Regions from separate parts of the Geobacillus sp. CAMR5420 genome, predicted to be linked through region 1. Evidence: predicted binding sites of a transcription regulator. Region 1 holds the regulator's gene; the other holds the start of a gene.
What was found. The regulator NrdR, encoded in region 1, represses ribonucleotide reductase genes. The targets are predictions, from matches to a motif close to AACACNATATATNGTGTT.
Positions count from the first base shown of each region.

Region 2: a site for NrdR is predicted at 7,730-7,747, ahead of DI44_RS04970 (vitamin B12-dependent ribonucleotide reductase). Genes of this name have one in related genera too.

Region 1 covers NZ_JHUS01000056.1:25,744-36,492, reverse strand. The annotation lists gene DI44_RS03420 (ATP-binding protein) at 1-1,222, shown strand, start outside; gene polA (DNA polymerase I) at 1,376-4,012, shown strand; gene mutM (DNA-formamidopyrimidine glycosylase) at 4,478-5,302, shown strand; gene coaE (dephospho-CoA kinase) at 5,330-5,935, shown strand; gene DI44_RS03440 (glyceraldehyde-3-phosphate dehydrogenase) at 6,052-7,080, shown strand; gene speD (adenosylmethionine decarboxylase) at 7,395-7,769, shown strand; gene DI44_RS03450 (hypothetical protein) at 7,893-8,291, shown strand; gene nrdR (transcriptional regulator NrdR) at 8,359-8,820, shown strand; gene DI44_RS03460 (DnaD domain protein) at 8,925-10,310, shown strand; gene dnaI (primosomal protein DnaI) at 10,322-10,749, shown strand, end outside.
Region 2 covers NZ_JHUS01000052.1:54,449-65,197, forward strand. The annotation lists gene DI44_RS05005 (DUF1385 domain-containing protein) at 1-607, shown strand, start outside; gene DI44_RS05000 (SA1362 family protein) at 630-986, shown strand; gene DI44_RS04995 (patatin-like phospholipase family protein) at 1,065-1,946, opposite strand; gene mntR (transcriptional regulator MntR) at 2,034-2,459, opposite strand; partial or broken gene DI44_RS04985 (DUF2332 family protein) at 2,843-3,025, opposite strand; gene DI44_RS04980 (hypothetical protein) at 3,090-3,488, shown strand; gene DI44_RS04975 (LysM peptidoglycan-binding domain-containing protein) at 3,533-4,945, opposite strand; gene DI44_RS04970 (vitamin B12-dependent ribonucleotide reductase) at 5,071-7,644, opposite strand; gene DI44_RS04965 (biotin/lipoate A/B protein ligase family protein) at 7,899-8,735, opposite strand; gene DI44_RS04960 (rhodanese-like domain-containing protein) at 8,945-9,319, shown strand; gene DI44_RS04955 (ROK family protein) at 9,376-10,563, opposite strand.

The sequences.
Region 1 (10,749 bases):
CGTCTGGAAAATCGCCAATCAATATATGAAGCCGATTGAAGAAGCGACGAAAGTGGCGTTTGAGCTGGAAAAAGGCAATTACGCCGCCCGTGTGCCCGATGGTGAATATAACGAGGCCGGGATGCTTGTGCGCTCGATCAACCGGCTGGCCCGCCATTTGCAGGAGATGAGCAGGGCGCGGGAAATTCAGACCGATCGGCTTCACACGCTCATTGAAAACGTCGGCAGCGGCCTGTTGTTTATTGACCACCGCGGACATATTTCTCTCATCAATCGGGCGTTCCAGACTCAGTTTCATCTCGATCCGTCGGATTGTTTGTACCGTCCGTACGCCGATGTGCTGCCGCACCGCGACATCGTCCGGTTTATCGATGATATTTTCATCACCGAGACGACGATGCGCCGGCATATGCGGCTGACGATTGGCATCGAGCGGAAACATTTCGATGTATACGGGGCTCCCATCATTGGCACGAACGCCGAATGGAAAGGGATTGTCGTCGTGTTTCATGACATTACGGAGCTGAAGCGCCTTGAGCAAATCCGCAAAGACTTTGTCGCCAACGTTTCGCACGAGTTGAAAACGCCGGTGACGTCCATCAAAGGATTCGCCGAAACGCTATTGGATGGCGCTATGAAGGATGAAGCGGCGCTCGAACATTTTTTGACCATCATCTTAAAAGAAAGCGAACGGCTGCAAACGCTCGTTGAGGAACTGTTGGACTTGTCGAAAATCGAGCAGCACGGATTTCAGCTGCAACTCGAAGACGTGGATATCGCTCAAGTCATCGCCGAAGCGGCTGCTGTGTTTCGCCAAAAAGCGGCGGAAAAACAAATTGATTTGCATATCGAATCGCCATCCGGGCTTGTCATCCGCGGTGACAGAAATCGGATGAAGCAAATTTTGCTGAACTTGCTCGCCAACGCCATCACGTATACGCCGGAGCACGGACGGGTCGCTGTCGAGGCGGAAGAGACGAAGAAAGAAGTGCTGATCCATGTGAAAGACACCGGAATCGGCATTGAGGAAAAAGAAATCCCGCGCATTTTTGAGCGTTTTTACCGCGTCGACAAGGCGCGCAGCCGCGATTCCGGCGGAACGGGGTTGGGCCTGGCGATTGTGAAACATTTGGTTGAGGCTCACCATGGATATATTACCGTAGCGAGCAAAGTGGGGCGCGGCACCGTGTTCACGATCCATTTTCCAAAGCCGGGGCGGTAGCCGGCTTCTTTTTATCATCTCCAACTGAGAAGCCTGCCATTTTTCAGCGTGAGCGTAAGCACGGGATGAATCGGCGCCTCCCATCATGGTGGGAGAGCGTTCAAGGCAAGCCGCAGGCATGGTACAATAGGACAAGGAAGCATCCGAGGAGGGATGAGATTGAAAAAAAAGCTTGTTTTAATCGACGGCAGCAGCGTGGCGTACCGCGCCTTTTTCGCCTTGCCGCTTTTGCATAACGACAAAGGCATCCATACGAACGCCGTCTACGGGTTTACGATGATGTTGAATAAAATTTTGGCGGAAGAAGAGCCAACTCATATGCTTGTCGCGTTTGACGCCGGGAAAACGACGTTCCGGCATGAAGCGTTTCAAGAGTATAAAGGTGGGCGCCAACAGACGCCACCGGAGCTGTCGGAGCAGTTTCCGCTGTTGCGCGAGCTGCTGAGGGCGTATCGCATCCCCGCCTATGAACTCGAGAACTACGAAGCGGACGATATTATCGGAACGCTTGCCGCCCGCGCTGAGCAGGAAGGGTTTGAGGTGAAAGTCATTTCCGGCGACCGCGATCTGACCCAGCTCGCCTCCCCCCATGTGACGGTGGACATTACGAAAAAAGGGATTACCGATATCGAACCGTACACGCCGGAGACGGTCCGCGAAAAATACGGCTTAACTCCGGAACAAATCGTTGATTTGAAAGGATTGATGGGCGACAAATCGGACAACATCCCCGGAGTGCCGGGCATCGGGGAAAAGACGGCGGTCAAGCTGCTCAGGCAATTCGGCACGGTCGAAAACGTGCTTGCCTCCATTGACGAGATCAAAGGCGAAAAGTTGAAAGAAACGTTGCGCCAACACCGGGAGATGGCGCTGTTAAGCAAAAAGCTCGCCGCCATTCGCCGCGACGCCCCGGTCGAGCTCTCGCTTGATGACATCGTCTATCAAGGGGAAGACCGGGAGAAAGTGGTCGCTTTATTTAAAGAGCTTGGGTTTCAATCGTTTTTAGAGAAAATGGAATCGCCGTCATCAGAAGAGGAAAAACCGCTTGCCAAGATGGCATTTACGCTTGCTGACCGCGTGACGGAGGAGATGCTTGCCGACAAGGCGGCGCTTGTCGTTGAAGTGGTCGAGGAAAATTATCATGATGCGCCGATCGTCGGCATCGCTGTGGTCAACGAACATGGACGGTTTTTCCTGCGCCCGGAGACGGCGCTTGCCGATCCGCAGTTTGTCGCCTGGCTTGGTGATGAAACGAAGAAAAAAAGCATGTTTGACTCAAAGCGCGCGGCAGTCGCCTTGAAATGGAAAGGAATTGAGCTATGCGGCGTTTCCTTTGATTTATTGCTGGCCGCCTATTTGCTTGATCCGGCGCAAGGTGTTGATGATGTGGCTGCCGCAGCAAAAATGAAGCAATACGAAGCGGTGCGCTCGGATGAAGCGGTGTATGGCAAAGGGGCGAAGCGGGCCGTGCCGGATGAGCCAGTGCTCGCCGAGCATCTCGTCCGCAAGGCGGCGGCGATTTGGGCGCTCGAACGTCCGTTTTTGGATGAGCTGCGCCGCAACGAACAAGATCGGTTGCTCGTCGAGCTCGAGCAGCCGTTGTCTTCGATTTTGGCGGAAATGGAATTTGCCGGAGTGAAAGTGGATACGAAGCGGCTCGAACAGATGGGCGAAGAGCTCGCCGAGCAGCTGCGCACGGTCGAGCAGCGCATTTATGAGCTCGCCGGCCAAGAATTCAACATCAATTCACCGAAACAGCTCGGCGTCATTTTATTTGAAAAACTGCAGCTGCCCATCTTGAAAAAAACGAAAACCGGCTACTCCACTTCGGCGGATGTGCTTGAAAAACTTGCGCCTTATCACGAGATCGTGGAAAACATTTTGCATTACCGCCAGCTTGGCAAGTTGCAGTCGACGTATATTGAAGGATTGCTGAAAGTCGTGCGACCCGATACAAAGAAGGTGCATACGATTTTCAATCAGGCGTTGACGCAAACCGGACGGCTCAGCTCGACGGAGCCGAACTTGCAAAACATTCCGATTCGGCTTGAGGAAGGACGGAAAATCCGCCAAGCGTTCGTGCCGTCGGAGTCTGATTGGCTCATTTTCGCTGCCGACTACTCGCAAATTGAGTTGCGCGTCCTCGCCCATATTGCGGAAGATGACAATTTAATGGAAGCGTTCCGCCGCGATTTGGATATCCATACGAAAACAGCGATGGACATTTTCCAAGTGAGCGAGGACGAAGTGACGCCCAACATGCGCCGTCAGGCGAAGGCGGTCAACTTTGGGATCGTTTACGGGATCAGTGATTACGGCTTGGCGCAAAACTTAAATATTTCACGCAAAGAGGCCGCTGAATTCATCGAGCGCTACTTCGAAAGCTTCCCTGGCGTGAAGCGGTATATGGAAAACATTGTGCAAGAAGCAAAACAGAAAGGGTATGTGACGACGCTGCTGCATCGGCGCCGCTATTTGCCGGATATTACGAGCCGCAACTTCAACGTCCGCAGCTTTGCTGAACGGATGGCGATGAACACGCCGATTCAAGGGAGCGCCGCTGACATTATTAAAAAGGCGATGATCGATCTGAACGCCAGACTGAAGGAAGAGCGGCTGCAAGCGCGCCTTTTGCTGCAGGTGCATGACGAGCTCATTTTGGAGGCGCCGAAAGAAGAGATGGAGCGGCTGTGCCGGCTCGTTCCGGAAGTGATGGAGCAAGCGGTCACACTTCGCGTGCCGCTCAAAGTCGATTACCATTATGGCTCGACGTGGTATGACGCGAAATAAAAAGGAGTCTTGGTGTGGATCGCCGGCACCCCTAAAAGGCCGGTGATTTAAGGGGAAATACTGCTCTCCAACAGTGTTTCTCAAATTGAAAAACCTTGCAACACCATCACTTCATTCCTTGTGATTTCTCATAAATCAAGCGAATCCATTGTTTTTCATCAGCCTTCTAAGAAGGCCTGTGATGGAATGAAAAAGCAGTTTCACAACGACTCTTCTCCAGTTGAGAAGCCTTGGGACATCGAGTCGTCCTTCTCAACCAACATGACCGATTTTGCGAAAATCAGCGTTTCTCACCGGCCTTCTAGGCAGAATCTTTCGGTGCGACGATTCTCGGCTGCAACTCGATGAATTGGAGCGAAACAGCTGCCGCCCCATGGAGAATCTTTCTCTCGGCGGATGAACCGGCGTCAATGCGAAAGCGTCGGCGGGAACGATGCAGGAAAACGGAGGAAAGGGGGGATCGCCATGCCGGAATTGCCGGAGGTGGAAACGATCCGTCGTACGCTTTTGCCGCTTATTGTCGGAAAAACGATTGAGGATGTGCGCATCTTTTGGCCGAACATCATCCGCCATCCGCGAGACCCCGAGGAGTTTGCGGCAAGAATGATCGGACAGACGGTGCGTGGTTTGGAACGGAGAGGGAAGTTTTTGAAATTCCTGCTCGACCGCGATGCACTCATTTCCCATTTGCGCATGGAAGGGCGCTACGCCGTTGCTTCTGCCCTCGAGCCGCTCGAACCGCATACGCACGTCGTGTTTTGCTTCACGGACGGCAGCGAACTCCGTTACCGCGACGTGCGCAAGTTCGGAACGATGCACGTTTATGCCAAAGAAGAAGCTGACCGTCGGCCGCCGCTTGCTGAGCTTGGGCCGGAGCCGCTTTCCCCGGCGTTTTCCCCAGCTGTATTGGCGGAGCGGGCGGTGAAAACGAAACGGTCGGTCAAAGCGTTGCTCCTTGATCAGACGGTCGTGGCTGGGTTTGGCAATATTTATGTCGACGAATCGCTGTTTCGCGCCGGCATTCTTCCCGGCCGGCCGGCCGCCTCTCTCTCCAGCAAAGAGATCGAGCGCCTGCATGAGGAAATGGTGGCGACGATCGGCGAGGCGGTCATGAAAGGGGGAAGCACGGTGCGCACGTATGTGAACACGCAAGGCGAGGCCGGCACGTTTCAACATCATTTGTACGTGTATGGCCGCCAAGGCAATCCGTGCAAACGATGCGGCACGCCGATTGAAAAAACGGTCGTCGCCGGCCGCGGCACGCATTATTGCCCGCGCTGCCAGCGCTAGGCGGCGTGTAAAAAGGAGAGAGGTTCCATGACGTTGACGATCGGATTGACCGGCGGGATCGCCAGCGGCAAAAGCACGGTGAGCGCGATGATGCGCGAGCTCGGCCTTCCGGTCATTGATGCTGACGAAGCGGCGCGCGCCGTCGTCCGACCGGGGGAAGACGCCTACCGTCAGATTGTCGCCGCCTTCGGTCCGGGCATTTTGCAGACAAATGGAGAGATCGATCGGGCGAAACTCGGGGCGATCGTGTTCAACGACGAAGAAGAACGGAAAAAGCTAAACGCCATCGTTCACCCGGCGGTGCGTCAGAAAATGCTCGCGGAGAAAGAAGCGCTCGTCCGTTCCGGGGCGAAAACGGTCGTATTGGACATTCCGCTTTTATTTGAAAGCGGATTGACATCCTGGGTCGATAAAGTACTTGTCGTGTATGTTGACGATGACATCCAGCTTCGCCGGCTGATGGAGCGGAACGGGTTCACTGAGGAAGAAGCGCGCGCCCGCATTCGCGCTCAATGGCCGCTGGCGGAAAAAATGAAGCGGGCCGACGCGGTCATCAACAATAACGGAACGAGGGAAGAGACACGCCGTCAGCTGTTGGCTATTTTGAAACAATGGGACGCCTTGGAAAAATAGGCGTCTTTTTTGTTCGCTTTCAGTCATTTTGTTCTCCACATTTCCTAAAAATATGATATACTATTTATACGAATATAAGAAAATAGTATAACATATATGAGAGGAGAACAAAGTGAATGAAGGCGAAAGTGGCGATTAACGGTTTCGGACGAATCGGACGGATGGTGTTCCGGCGCGCCATCAATTCCTCTGACCTCGACATTGTGGCGGTGAACGCCAGCTATCCGCCGGAAACGTTAGCCCATTTAGTAAAATATGACTCAAACCACGGTAAATTTGACGGTGAGGTCATCGCCTTGGAAGACGGCCTGCTCGTCAACGGCAAAAAAGTGAGGCTGTTAAACTCGCGCGACCCGAAACAGCTGCCGTGGAAAGAGCTTGATATCGATATTGTGATTGAAGCGACCGGAAAATTCAACGACCGCGAAAAGGCGAGCCTTCACCTTGAGGCAGGGGCGAAGCGCGTCATTTTAACCGCCCCAGGCAAAAATGAAGATGTGACGATCGTTGTTGGCGTCAACGAGCATATGCTTGACATCGACCGCCATTTCATCATTTCGAACGCCTCGTGTACGACAAACTGTTTGGCTCCGGTCGTCAAAGTGCTCGATGAAGCGTTTGGGATTGAAAACGGCCTGATGACGACGGTTCACGCGTATACGAACGACCAAAAAAACATCGACAACCCGCATAAAGATTTGCGCCGCGCCCGCTCATGCGCGCAGTCGATCATCCCGACGACAACGGGAGCGGCGAAAGCGCTTGGCCTAGTGCTGCCGCATTTAAAAGGGAAGCTTCATGGCATGGCGCTCCGCGTCCCGACGCCGAACGTCTCGCTCGTCGACTTGGTCGTCGACTTGAAGCGCGATGTGACGGTTGATGAGGTGAACGAGGCGCTGATCCGCGCTGCCAACGGCCCATTGAAAGGCATCTTGGATTTCACGATGGAGCCGCTTGTCTCGATCGATTTCAATACGAATCCGCATTCTGCGATTATCGACGGCCTGTCGACGATGGTGATGGAAGGGCGAAAAGTGAAAGTGCTCGCTTGGTATGACAATGAATGGGGCTATTCGTGCCGCGTCGTTGATTTAGCCCATCTTGTCGCGGCCAAAATGAATGAGCGTCTCAGCGTCAATGCGTAACAGCGGTTCGATGTGAAGCGCGCCGCCTGCGCTATGGCTTTTGCGATCCGCACAAACGGATCGGGCCACGGTGCGGGAGTGGGCGCTTTTTCTCTTTTTTATGCAAAAAAATTAAAAAAGCCTGTTGCAAAAACCCCCTAAACAAAGTATACTATGTCTCGTGAACTTCTTAACGGCAAGGGTAATGTGACTACTTAAAGGGTTAGGACCTCTTAGGACTAACTTTCCCCCGTGGTAGTTATACATGCCATTTTGCAACTCACCTTCTGTTTTTTTATTTGTTTGAGAAAATTGGTTAAAGGGGGATTCTTTTCATGGACACGATGGGTCGTCACGTTATCTCGGAACTTTGGGGATGCGACTTTGACAAACTGAATGATATTGATTTTATTGAAAAAACGTTCGTTGACGCCGCATTAAAGTCGGGAGCGGAGATTCGCGAAGTGGCGTTCCATAAATTCGCTCCGCAAGGCGTAAGCGGGGTCGTCATTATTTCGGAATCGCATTTGACGATTCACACGTTTCCCGAACACGGCTATGCGAGCATTGATGTGTATACATGCGGCCATTTAGACCCGACGATTGCCGCCGATTACATTGCCGAAATGCTGGGCGCGCAAACGCGGGAAACGATTGAACTTCCGCGCGGCATGCGCCCGATCGAAGTGAAAAAGGCGCAGGCGCTGTAATTGGATAATGATAAACCGAAAGGAGCGTAAGCGAAACGCTCCTTTTTTTGCGCCCTCGGCGGTACAACAGCGGCGAAAATCATGGTATGATGGAAGAAAAAGAATGACTAGGGAGACGTGGCAATGAGCATGTGGAAAACACTCAAATACGCCTTCACAAACCATTGTGAAACGCGGGAAAATCATGAAGATGAAGAGCTAAGAAGCCATTATTACAAAGCGACGAACCGCGCCGTCATCGATGCGGTCAAGGAGCTGCTCTCGTCGCTGCCCGGCGCCGAGCTCGTTTCTGTTTCCGAAGAGCGCGGCGAAATTTGTGCGCAAACAAAGCGCGGCAAAAAGTTGTTCATCGTCGCTACCGTCATTTCCGTGCGGCCGTTTGAAACGGCGGTCGACTTTTCCGCGACGACGGAGACGAAGCTATTGCCGTTTGATTTTGGGCATAGCCGGGCGGTCATTCTCGATTTGTATCGGAAGCTCGACGCCCGCCTGCCCTATATCGGTTCCGGACTGAACAGCTAACTATATCTTGTCTGCTTTCGTCCATTCCGGTATGATAGAAAATAAGAAGATCAACGGAGTGGATGTTATGCGATGTCCTTCATGCCATCATCAAGGCACGCGCGTGCTTGACTCGCGCCCGGTTGAAGAGGGTCGTTCGATCCGCCGCCGGCGGGAGTGCGAACAGTGCCATTATCGGTTTACGACGTTTGAGCGGATCGAGGAGCCGCCGCTGATTGTTGTGAAAAAAGAGGGAACGCGCGAAGAATTCAGCCGGGAGAAAATTTTGCGCGGCTTGATCAAAGCGTGCGAGAAGCGGCCGGTGGCGCTCGAGGAGCTTGAAAAAGTGACGCAGGAAATTGAGCGCGAACTGCGCAATCAAGGCGTCTCGGAAGTGAAAAGCGAAACGATCGGCGAAATGGTGATGGAGCGCCTGTCACACATCGATGAGGTCGCCTATGTCCGCTTCGCTTCCGTCTATCGGCAGTTTAAAGATATTAATGTGTTCATTGAAGAACTGAAAGAGCTGATCAAAAAAGGGCAACGGTAAAAAGGGCTTTGGCGTTAGGCGGCAAGCCCTTTTTTCAACGTCTTTTCGGCAGGAAAGGGGAGAGCCGGTTTGAAACGAATACGGCGGAATGGAAGGTCGGAGCGATGCAGCACCATTGGAAAGAGCTGATTGCTGTCGACCGTTATACCGTGCAAAGCCGTGGGGTGTTGCAAGAGGTGGACCGTAAAGTGCTGACGCTGCTTTACCAGCCGCTCATCGGCTGCCGGGCGTTGGCGCTTTATATGACGCTTTGGGGGGAGCTTGAGCTGCTTGACGGCCAGGAAGCGACCCATCATCGGCTTATGGCGCTCATGCAGTGCGGACTGCCGGACATTTACAGCGAACGGTTGAAACTCGAAGGAATCGGGCTGCTCGACACATACGTCCACGCTCCAGAGGCGGATGAACCGAAGCTGTTTCTTTATGAGCTGCGTCCGCCGCTGGCGCCAGACCAGTTTTTCCGCGACGAGATGTTGAGCGTTTTTTTGCACCGGCAAGTCGGCCGCCACTTGTTTATCCAGCTGAGCAACTTTTTTGCCCGTCCGTCCATTGATGAAACGAAATTCACCCAGGTGACGCGGTCGTTTTCCGACGTGTTTTCGGCCGTGCCCGCTGAACAAATCGTCGCCGGCCTCAGCGAAGAAGCCGGGCCCGAGCTGCTTGAAGGGAAGGATCACATCAGGCGGGATGAGGCGTCGTATGTGCTCGATGATGATGTATTCGACTTTGAGCTGTTTTTTGCCGGCCTGTCCAAGCAGCTTGTGCCGCGCCGGGCTGTGACAGCGAAAGTGAAGGAAGCGATTAAAAAGCTGGCGTTTTTATACGGCATTCCGCCGCTTGAGATGCAAAAACTGGTCCTTGGCGTCATCGATCCGGCCTATCATATCGATATTGACGCGTTGCGCCGGGCGGCGCGCGAATGGTATGAGCTCGAACATGGCGGTGTCGAGCCGCGCCTCGTCGAACGAGTGCAGCCGCTCGCCTACCGGACGATGGAAAACATCGAACCGCGCACAAAAGAGGAGCAACTAATGAAACAGCTGGAAACAATTTCCCCGCGCCAGCTGCTGAAAGAGATTTCAGGCGGCGCTGAGCCGTCGCTTGCTGATTTGCAGTTGATCGAAGACATTATGTTCCAGCAGCAGCTGCTCCCCGGAGTTGTCAACGTGCTCATTTATTATGTCATGCTCCGGACGAATATGAAGCTGTCGAAAAAATACGTAGAAAAAATCGCCAGCCATTGGGCGCGCAAAAAGGTGAAAACCGTGAAGGAAGCAATGGAACTGGCGAAAGAAGAGGCGAAAACATACCAAAACTGGGCGAACGAAAAGGAAAAAGGGACGCGGACGGTGCGCAAAGTCGTGCGCACGGAAATCGTCCCGGACTGGCTGAACATGGATTACAGCCAGCCGGATGATGATGATTTTGACGTCGAACAGGCGCGCAAAGAGCTTGAGGAACGGCTGAAAAAATACCGTGATGAATCATAGAGGGAAAAGCCATGGAACGAGTAAACCACCTGTTGCAGCGGTTGCTTGGCAATCAACGGTTTAAACAACGCTACGAACAAATGAAACGCTACATTTTGGAGCATCCGGACGTGCAGCCGTTTTTGCGGGCGCACGAACGGCAATTGTCGGCCGATGCGGTTGACCGCAGCTTGATGAAGCTGTATGAGTTCATCGAGCAGCACGGGAATTGCCGCCAATGTCCGGGCCTTGAGCGATGCAACAACATGCTGCCGGGGTACCATCCAAATTTGGTGGTCAACGGTGGAAGGATCGACGTTGAGTACGACCGCTGCCCCAAAAAAGTGCAGCATGACGAGCGAAAACGGCAAGAGTCGCTCATTCAAAGCATGTTCATGCCGCGCGAAATCTTGCGTGCTTCGCTCTCTGACGTCGATCTCAATGACGATGGGCGGATCAA
Region 2 (10,749 bases), on a different contig from region 1:
CGGCGTGCTATCGTTTTTATTCGCCAAAACCATTTTTACGCTCGTTCCGGCGCTCGCCGCCGACGCCTTTAAACCGCTCGTACCGGGGAAAATGGGGCAAATTTTGCTTGAAGGAGCCTTTAAGCTTGCTCTTTTGCTCGGCTACATTTACTTTATTTCGTTGACGCCGCTTGTTAGGCGCGTGTTCCAATACCACGGGGCGGAACATAAAGTCATCAACGCCTTTGAAGCGGGGTGGCCGCTCACTGTTGAGCACGTCCAGCGCGCCTCGCGCCTTCACTACCGATGCGGCAGCAGCTTCATTTTATTTACTGTCATGATCAGCTTGTTCCTTTATTTGTTCGTGCCGACGGATCCGCTTTGGCTGCGAATCGCAAACAGGCTCGCTTTAATTCCTGTCGTGCTTGGCGTTTCGTTTGAAGTCTTGCAGTTTACAAATAAATTGAGGGATATTCCGCTGCTAAGCTGGCTTGGCTATCCCGGGCTATGGCTGCAGCGGTTGACGACAAAAGAACCGGACGATGACCAAGTGGAAGTGGCCATCGCCTCGTTTCAGCGGCTTCTTGATTTGGAAGCGGAAGCCGAAAGGAAACAAGCGGTGCAGTAATCGATCAAAGGGGGTGGACTCATTGCGGCGCCGGGCCATTCATCCGCTTGTCGGGCTTATGATTTTGCTTGGAACGCTTGGCATTGTCTATACCCTTTTTGCCCATCCGACGGTGCTGTTCCGCCAGCTGTTGTTTGTTGCGCTGTTTTTGGCCGCCATTTATCTCTTCTACCGGTTCGTATACCAACGCCGCACCGATCAAGATCGGTTATCGTATTTAAAGGCGGTGCGGCAGTCGAAAAAGCTCCATCCCCGCTCCGGGCGCAAACAAGCAAAGCCGGCGAAACTGAAGCGGCCGCTGAAAAAACGGACGGCCATTCCGCACTTGACCGTGATCGAGGGCAAAAAAGGCAAAAAAAAGAATCGAGCTTCGTTTTAGCTTGATTCTTTTTTGTTTGCCTCTGCCGTTCAGCTAAAAAATCGGCGGCAGAGGTGTGACCTATTGTCGCTTTCCCGTCTAGTACGCCCATTGGCGCAAAAACTGCCGCGTCCGCTCGCGTCCGTAATCGATCAGGCGCCGGCGCGCTTCCAGGTCGATGGAAAATTCCGTGGAAATAACGTTGTCCACCGGCAAAAAGACGATGTTTTTTTCATGGCGGCGCGAAATGTAGCGCGCATCATGCGCCTCTCTCATGGCCGCAAACAGCGCCTCATACAAATCGAGCGCATTGGTGATCGTTCGTTTCGGCCGCTCCCCTGGTTTTGGGCTCAGCTGAACGCCCAGCACCGGCCGTTTTTTCTTCTTTTCTTCATCGAACAAAAACAGCGGAAAGTTGCTCAACACCCCTCCGTCGACAATGAAAGCCACACCGTTTCGCCCGCGAAGGCGGACCGGCTCAAAGAAATAAGGAATGCTGATGCTCATCCGCACTGCCTTGGCGATGGAAAACGACCCAGGGTCAATGCCGTATATGGCTAAATCGTCCGGCAGCACGACGAGGCGTCCGTTCGTCACATCGGAAGCGACGATATACAAACTGCCGGCCGGCACATCTTGAAACGTCCGCACGCCGCGGGCGGCGAGCGCCGCCTCGAGCCACCGCTCAAACGCCTTTCCTTGATACAGCCCAAGATGCCAATACAGGCGCACCCATTTCCAAAGCGAAAACGGAATCCATAGCGGCCGTTCATCCAAAAACTGCTCCAACTCCAACTCCTCAAGCAGTCGGGCGATGTCGCGGGCGCTGTAGCCTGCCGATAGCAGCGCCGAAAGCAACGCTCCCGCACTCGTGCCGGCAAGCCGCTTCCAGCGCAGACCTTTTTCCTCAATCGCTTCATACGCTCCAAGCAACGCAAACCCTTTCACCCCGCCGCCGGAAAAGACAAGATCAATGTCCACCGCCGCCTCCCCCTTTTTGCCGTTTATACATATGTAAGAAAAAAGGAGGACATTTAGTACGGCAAACAAAAAAGAGCAAGCATCGGCTTACTCTCCTTGTTCATTGCGCTTTTGGACATCGCGCAGCGCTTCAAGGCGGCGTTCGTCCTCTTGAAAATACTGCACCAAATCGCCGATCCGGTCGATGGCGTTCCAGCTCAAATGGTGTTCAATCCCTTCCACGTCGCGGTAAATGTTTTCTTCGCTGACACCGATCAAACGGAGAAACTGCTCAAGCAGCTCATGGCGGTAGACGAGCCGCTGGCCGATTTTTCTTCCTTTTGGCGTCAAGACGAGTCCGCGGTATTTCTCATACACTAAATACTCATCTTTATCGAGCTTTTGCACCATTTTCGTCACCGAGGAGGGATGGACGGACAACGCTTCAGCGATGTCAGAGACGCGGGCATAGCCCTTTTCTTCAATCAAAATGTAAATTTGCTCAATATAATCTTCCATGCTTGGTGTCGGCAACGTTTGTCCCCTCCCATTACATTTGTCTGCCGCAGACAAGTGCAGCGGCCGTCAGCATCTCTCATGAACATTGCCGCTTTGCCCGCTTCGGCTAGACGCTGCCGGGCCAGTCGGCCGCCCAGGCAAACAAAAAATAGCAATCAATCCCATTATACCATGAAGGGGACATTACGTAAAATACTGCACTTGGGCCGATGGAAAAAAGCGAGCAATACCTTTCCGAGCGGATGCGGCAACGCCTCCGGTTCGAAATACACAAGTTTGGGCATAAACGGTTTCATTCATTTCCCTCCATGTTCTCCGTATTTGATGTTAGTATGATTCAAGGATGGAGGGAAATCGCGTGCTTCTTTTGCTTGGCATCATTTTTCATGGAAGGCTCATTACCCCCAATTTGATATGTTCATCTCCCAGCGAAACCAACGACCATGCCCATCGGTTTCAGCCACGATTTGCCGATATTCTCGGCCGTCAATCATGCCATCCAGATGCAATTTCCGATCCCACATATTGTTATACACATGGAACAAATCCCGTTGGCGGCCGATTTCACGAAGCTGCTCAAGATTTGCCATGACAGCTCATGAACGCAATGATACAATAAAACTAAACTGAAAGGAGGGATGCAGAATGTCTCACGAGCTTGTCGAATTGCTTCGCTCAGTGCTGAAAGAGGAGTTGCAGCCGATTCATGAACGCCTCGACCGCCTAGAAGCCGGACAGCAACGCCTCGAAGAACGACAACAACGCCTCGAAGAACGACAACAACGCCTCGAAGAACGACAACAACGCCTCGAAGAACAGCAACAACGCCTCGAGGAAAAGTTGGACCATTTCATTATCGAGACGCGCAGCCATTTCAAAAAAATCGAGGACGAGCTGGCCGACCATCGGCGCATGTTCGAGATATTGTCACATGATTGGCGCAACGCGAACATTGCGATTGAATATTTAAACCATAAGATCGGCCAGCACGATCTGGAAATTTATCAGCTAAAAAAGCGGCTCGAACTCCAAGAAACAAAGTAAAAGCGCATGCCCGATGACCGGCGCATACGCTCTAACTGCTTAGCTTACCCACGCTTGCGAATGCGGAAATTGTCTTCTAACAGCACCCAGTTTTCCGGATACGGATACCCGAGCACCCAGTAGCTGATTCCGCGCAATCCGTATTCTTTCACCAATTCAAATTTCGCCAACGCGCTGCGGGCGTCTTCAAACCATACTTCGTGCTGGCGGCCTTGCTCGTCCGTGTACCGGTAAAACGGCGAGGCGGCCGCCGCATCGTATTGGATGGACGCCCCGTAGCGAATGGCGCGCTCCACGGCTTCTTTCGGGCTGAACGTTTCCGCCTCTTGCCCTTGCACGTGCGGCAGCACCCAGTCGCGGGCATAAATTTGAAACCCCATCATGATTTTGCTACGCGGAATGGCGGTCACCGCATAATCGAGCACGCGCCGAATTTGATTCACCGGCGAAATGGCTTGCGGCGGCCCAAATCGGTAGCCCCACTCATAGGTCATAAGGACAACAAAATCAGCGATGCGTCCGTGGGCTGGGTAGTCGTGCGCTTCGTACAGCAGCCCTTTTTGTTCAGCGCTTATTTTGGGCGCCAGCGACGTCGATAAAACATACCCTTCGGCGTGAAGCCGGTTGGCCGCCCGCTGCAAAAACTCGTTATACCGCTTGCGGTCGGACGGATAGACATTTTCAAAATCGACATTCAACGCGCGGTACCCTTTTGCTCGCATCACTTGAATGACGTTGTCAAGCAATCGCGTTTGCAGCGCAACGTCGGCCAGAATCGTCTGCGCCAGCCTCGAGCCCGGGTCTTGGTACGTAAAGTTCGTGATCGTCATCATCGGCACGACACGGGCGGCATAAGCCGCCTGAATGAATGCTGTATCATTGATCGGATTGAGCCCGCCATCGGCGCGGATCGTGTAGGCGAATGGCGCGGCATAGGTCAAATGGCGGCCGACTTCGCGCACTTGCTCCGCTCCTTTCTCCCCTTGGTCCACCGTAAATGCGTTCACCTCGATGAGCGGCTTCGCCGGCGGGATGATGAGCCGCTGTCCGGGGACGATCCGGTTCGGATCGGTAATATCGTTTACTTCGATCAGCTGCTGAACCGTCACTCCGTAGAACGAAGCGATTTGCGCCAGCGTCTCCCCGCTTCGCACCGTATGGATGCGCGCTGGGATGAACAACGTTGTCCCTGGATAAAGGAGCGACGGATTCGTGATCCGGTTCGCCTGTATAATCGCTTCGACCGCCACTCCATACTGGCGCGCAATTTGCCATAACGTTTCCCCTGTGCGGACCGTATGGTAACGATATGGAACCGGGATGACGAGCGCTTGGCCAACGGCTAGCCGGTTCGGGTCGCTCAGTTCATTGGCGGCGACAATCCGCTCGAGTGGAACGCCGTAACGCTGAGCCAACTGCCAAAGCGTCTCCCCGCGCTTTACGACATGAACAATCATGACGCTCCCCCTTTCGTTCCCTCCTTTTACCACTATATTTTGGCTTTTGCCTTTTATGTAAAAAAAAACGCCGGTTCCTCTACGGAAACCAGCGTTTCATCCATTCAAACCCATTCGTATCGCCATTACAGGCCGCACTTCAGCTGCGCGCCGCAGCTTGTGCACGTGTTGCAGCCGCCGATCTCTTCGATCGTCCCTTCGCGGCAAATCGGGCAAATATTGCCGATTTCGGAACCGATTGTCACATCGGTGGCGCGCACATCTTGAATCGTATCAACGAGCACGACGGGGCGTTTCGTCTCTTTTTCCTCGAGCTCCTCTGGAAGCAGTTCAAGTTGCTCTTCAATCTGATTCTCCTCAGCCTTTAACGTCAACACTTGTGCATCGCGGCTGCCGTCGACATAGACGGTTCCGCCTTTCGCACCGCAACGCCATAAACGCTCGTACACTTTTTGCACTTGCTCGACGGTGTAGCCCTTCGGCGCGTTGACCGTTTTCGACAAGCTCGAGTCGACCCAACGTTGAATGATGCACTGCACATCGGCGTGCGCTTCCGGCGGCAAGTCCATCGCCGTCACAAACCAAGGCGGCAAGTGGTTCGGGTCGGCTTCCGGGTGTTTGTCCAAATATTCTTGGACGATGTCCGCTTTCACTTCGATAAATTTGCCCAAGCGCCCGCTCCGGTAGTACGAGAACGAGAAGTACGGCTCAAGCCCGGTTGAGACGCCGACCATCGTTCCCGTCGATCCTGTCGGCGCCACCGTCAGCAAGTGCGAGTTGCGGATGCCGTATTTCAAAATATCTTGACGAATATCTTCCGGCATCCGTTTCATGTAGCCGGTGTTGATGAACGCTTCACGCAGCTTGCGCGTCTCTTCCTCCGTTTCGCCGACAAGAAACGGGAAGCTGCCTTTTTCTTTCGCCAGCTCGATCGATGCCCGGTATGCGGTCGTGGCGATCGTGCGGAACAGCTCATCGACAAGCTGGTTTCCTTCCTCAGAGCCGTACGCTTTTTCGCAGTAAATGAGCAAGTCTGCAAGCCCCATGACGCCAAGGCCGATGCGGCGCTCGCCGAGCGCTTGTTTTTTGTTTTCCTCAAGGAAGTACGGCGTGGCGTCAATGACGTTGTCTTGCATCCGCACCCCGATTTCGACCGTGCGTTTCAGTTTTTCGTAGTCAATGACCTTCCGTTCTTTGTCCACCATGTTCGCCAAGTTAATGGCGGCCAGATTGCACACCGAATACGGTGCCAACGGTTGTTCCCCGCACGGGTTGGTCGCAACGACTTTTTGCCCGTACGCGCGGGCGTTCGTCATTTCGTTGGCGTTGTCGATGAAGAAAATGCCCGGCTCGGCTGAATACGTCGCGCAAATGTTGATCAGCTTCCACAGTTCGCGGGCGCGGATTTTCCGGTAGACGCGGACGCGATAGCCCATTTTCTCCCATTCGCGTACATCGCCGACTTCATGCCATTTTTCGTTGTAAATGCGCATTTCCTCTTCGGAATAGGTTTCCACGTCCGGGAAGCGGAGCGCGTATTCTTCGTCCTTTTCGACCGCTTCCATGAACTCTTTCGTCAGGCAGACGGAAATGTTCGCACCGGTCAAAAAGTCTGGGTTGTGCACCGTATATGTACCGCCGGTGCGCAGTTTTTCTTCGGCGTCTTTGATGATTTCTTCAGTGAAACCGCCGTAGTCAGGCGCGTTCTTGTATCGGACGATCGCTTCATACATCGCCCGCTCCCGCTCGGTGAGCGGCGTAAATTTCAGTTTGTCGCGCGCTGCTTTTTTGATGCCTTCGTCTTCCATATTTTCGAGCAGGTAGCGCAAAATGCGCGGGTTTTGCATTTTCGAGACGATGAATTCGATAATGTCCGGGTGCCAGTCAGCAAGCATAATCATTTGGGCGCCGCGGCGGGAGCCACCTTGCTCGACAAGGTGGGTCAGCTTCGCAATATCGTCAAGCCACGAGACCGACCCGGACGATTTGCCGTTCACCCCGCGCGCAAGCGTATGGCGCGGCCGCAATGTCGAGCCGTTCGTCCCAACGCCGCCGCCGCGGCTCATGATTTCCATCACCTGCTTCCGATGTTCGGAAATTCCTTCGCGCGAGTCTTTCACAAACGGCATCACATAGCAGTTGAAATACGTCACTTCCTTGCCCGAACCCGCCCCGTACAACACGCGGCCGGCCGGAACAAAATTCAAGCTTGCGAGCTCTTGATAAAACTTTTCGAACCACTCTTTCCGCTTTTCTTCTGTCTTTTCCACCGCCGCCAGCCCAGTCGCATTGCGCTTGGCGATTTGCTCATAGAAAATTTCGAGCGGCTTATCAATAATGTCGAGCGACCGAACCACAATGCCGGTCTCCGCCTCTTCCCCTTCGAGCACGTGCCGGTATTCGTCTTCAATCAACACGCGCGCCTTTTTCGCCTCCCAATCGATGTCGACGATAAACCCGAGCCCTCGTGCCGGGAATTTCGGATCCTCCTTGATCGTCAACACGACGAAATCGCCCGGTGTGAGCGTCAGCTTCTCCGTATCTTTGAATGAATACCGGTCAAGCATGACCAAACGGGATACGCCTTTATGGGTGATGTGCATATCCGGCGTAATCGGATGCACTTGCGGAAATAGGCGGATATCCTCGTTCAGCTTGTCAATATTGATCTTCATTTTTTCGGATGACGCCACCGTCATTCTCCTATCTCTCCTCTTTTATATAATCTCTCATGTTTTTGGCAAAGTTGTCCTGTCTTCTCTACCTTACCATATCAAACAGAAAAAAACAATATATAGTATGATTTTTTATGAAAATCATACTATATATTGTTAAAGAGAACAAATGATTTCATTTTGTCAAGCAAAAAAAAACAAAACACGGCGAAAAGCGGAGAAAAACGGGGGAGTGCCGCTGTTTTTGCCGGAAAACGAACGATTTACCGCGTCGCTGCTCAGCGCTTGAAGTTCCATTCGTCGCTTTCGTATTTCGCCCGCGCCAGCTCTTCAACGTACGCCCGCTCTTCGGCGGTGAGCGTGTACGGTTCCAATACGATGTTCAATCCCTTTTCAAATCCTTTGTAAAACGCCTCTTTCGCTTCCTCGATCGTCACCGTGCGGCTCGTCAACTCATTGATCGCGACTGCCTTCTTTTTAAAATCGCGCTGCAGACGCTCTTTCACCCGCTCGTTTGGATATTTAAACAAGCTGAACAGCAGCTCTTCGTCCAGATCAAGCAAAATCGATCCGTGCTGCAAAATGACGCCTTTTTGCCGCGTTTGCGCGCTGCCGGCGATTTTCCGCCCCTCAACGACAAGCTCGTACCATGACGGCGCGTCAAAACAAACGGCCGAGCGCGGGCTGCGCAAATCTGCCTTCTCTTCTTCCGTTTTCGGCACGGCAAAATACGCATCCAACCCAAGATAGCGAAATCCCTCTAAAATTCCTTGCGAAATGACGCGGTATGCTTCCGTCACCGTCTTCGGCATCGCCGGGTGCGACTCGGAGACGATCACGCTGTATGTCAATTCTTTATCGTGCAGGACGCCGCGCCCGCCGGTCGGCCGACGGACAAAGCCGAGGCCGTGCCGTTTGACCGCCTCTAAATCAATTTCTTTCTCCACTTTTTGAAAATAACCAATCGACAACGTCGGCGGATTCCAGCCATAAAAGCGGATCGTCGGCGGAATTTTGCCTTCGCTGTGCCAATCGAGAAGCGCCTCATCGAGCGCCATATTGAACGCCGGCGGGCAATAGCCGGAATCGATAAAGCGCCATACTTCTTTTGCCATCGTTCCACCTTCTCTATTGTTCCATACTCTAAACGCTGCGGCGGCTTGTCGACCACCGCCAAGGGGCGGGACGCTTTTGGCCGCCTTTATTAGTTTAGCAAACAACGCCGGTGAAGGAAAGAAAAATGGCATCGCGAAAACCTCTTTGCTTCCCGGCGGCGACTTTATATAATAGGAAATAGCAGACGAAGCGAAAGGAGGCATGACGGGTGGAAGCATTGCTCATTATTCTCGGCGCAATCATCGTGTATTCCGTCATTACGTACTTCTGGCAGAAGAGAATTGTCAAAGCATTGACAGAGGAAGAGTTCCGCGCCGGTTATCGAAAAGCGCAACTCGTCGACGTCCGCGAACCGGATGAGTTTGCGGCTGGACATATTTTAGGGGCTCGCAACATCCCGCTCACGCAGCTTCGCATGCGCATGAAAGAATTGCGCAAAGACCAGCCGATCTATTTGTACTGCCAAAACGGACTGCGCAGCGGGCGAGCCGCGCAAATGCTCTACCGAAAAGGATACCGCGACTTGTACCATTTAAAAGGCGGATTTAAAACATGGACCGGGAAAGTGAAGAAAAAAGCGTAGCCCGTTAACCAAAAAGGCGCTCTGCCCAAACAGGCAGGCGCCTCTTTTCGCATGCGCTAGACCGCCGCAAATTCCGGCGGCAGGACGACCGCCTCAAGCACCGAAGCAGCCGCGCCGATGGCGCAGCTTTTCTCTTTCAGCTTGGAGGAGATGATGGACGGCTCGCTTTCTTTTTTGACGAGAATCCGCTTTCTCACTTCTTGGCGCGCCGGACCGATCACATACTCGCCCGCTTGGGCAATCGGACCGCCGATGATGACTGCTTCTGGATTGTACGCATAAATCACCTGCAACAATCCAACGCCGAGATAGCGCCCCGTTTCCTCCAAAATGCGCGCCAGCTGTTCATCGCTTTCTGCTGCCAACGCCATCGCAGCGATGGAAAAGCGTTCATCGAGCCATTCGGAACGCCCTTCTTCAGCCAAACGGCGCTCAATGTATTTTTCCGACGCATACATTTCCCAGCAGCCGATGTTGCCGCAGCTGCAGCGAATGCCGTTGACATCGATCGTATGATGGCCGATTTCACCAGCTAGGCCGCTGACACCCCGATAGAGCTGATGGTGAAGAACGACGCCGGCGCCAATGCCGATTCCGGCGCTGATGTAAACAAAGTGGGCGAACTCGTTGCCGGCGCCGAACCACTTTTCTCCAAGCGCCGCCAGTTTCGCCTCATTCTCGACAATGACAGGACGCTCAGGCCACCGTTGCCGCAAAACAGCCGCCAAGGCGACATCGTCCCAGCGCAAGTTCGGAGCAAACACAACGGTCCCGCTTTCGGTATGGACGACGCCCGGCACGCCGATGCCGATTCCCATCACACCGTACGGTGTCGCCGGCGCCCGGCGGATGGCCGCCTCGATGAGCTCCATCATTTCGCCGATGATCGCCTCCTGCCCTTCAGACGGGCGGAACGAACGCCGTTGCTCCCAAAGAATGTCCGCGTTTAAATTGGTCAACACGGCATACAAATAGTTCACCCCCAGCTCAACGCCGATAAGCGAGCCGGCGTCGGCGTTGAAGCGAAGCATGAGCGGCCGGCGCCCGCCGGTTGACTCGCCGATTCCGCTTTCATGGACGAAATGCTCGGCGATCAGTTCGTCAACAAGCGCGGAGACAGTGGCCTTGTTCAATCCGGTTGTCTTGGCGATATCGGCGCGCGAAATCGGATGCTGGTCGCGAATCAATTTTAAGACGAGCTGTTTATTCATTTTTTTTACAAGAGAAATGTTTCCTGTCCGCACGTCTCTGTCATCCTTTTCATTTGATTGATCGAATGTGTCTTGCGAAAGGGCAGGGGCGCCTCGCTATTATGGCGGTTGCTGCATCCGTCGATTCCTGCCGTGCAGGCTTCTTGGCCATCCGCTTTTTCACTCAAGCCGTCGGGCGCCCGTGCACCGACTGTTAAGGCTAACTTCTCCATATGGACA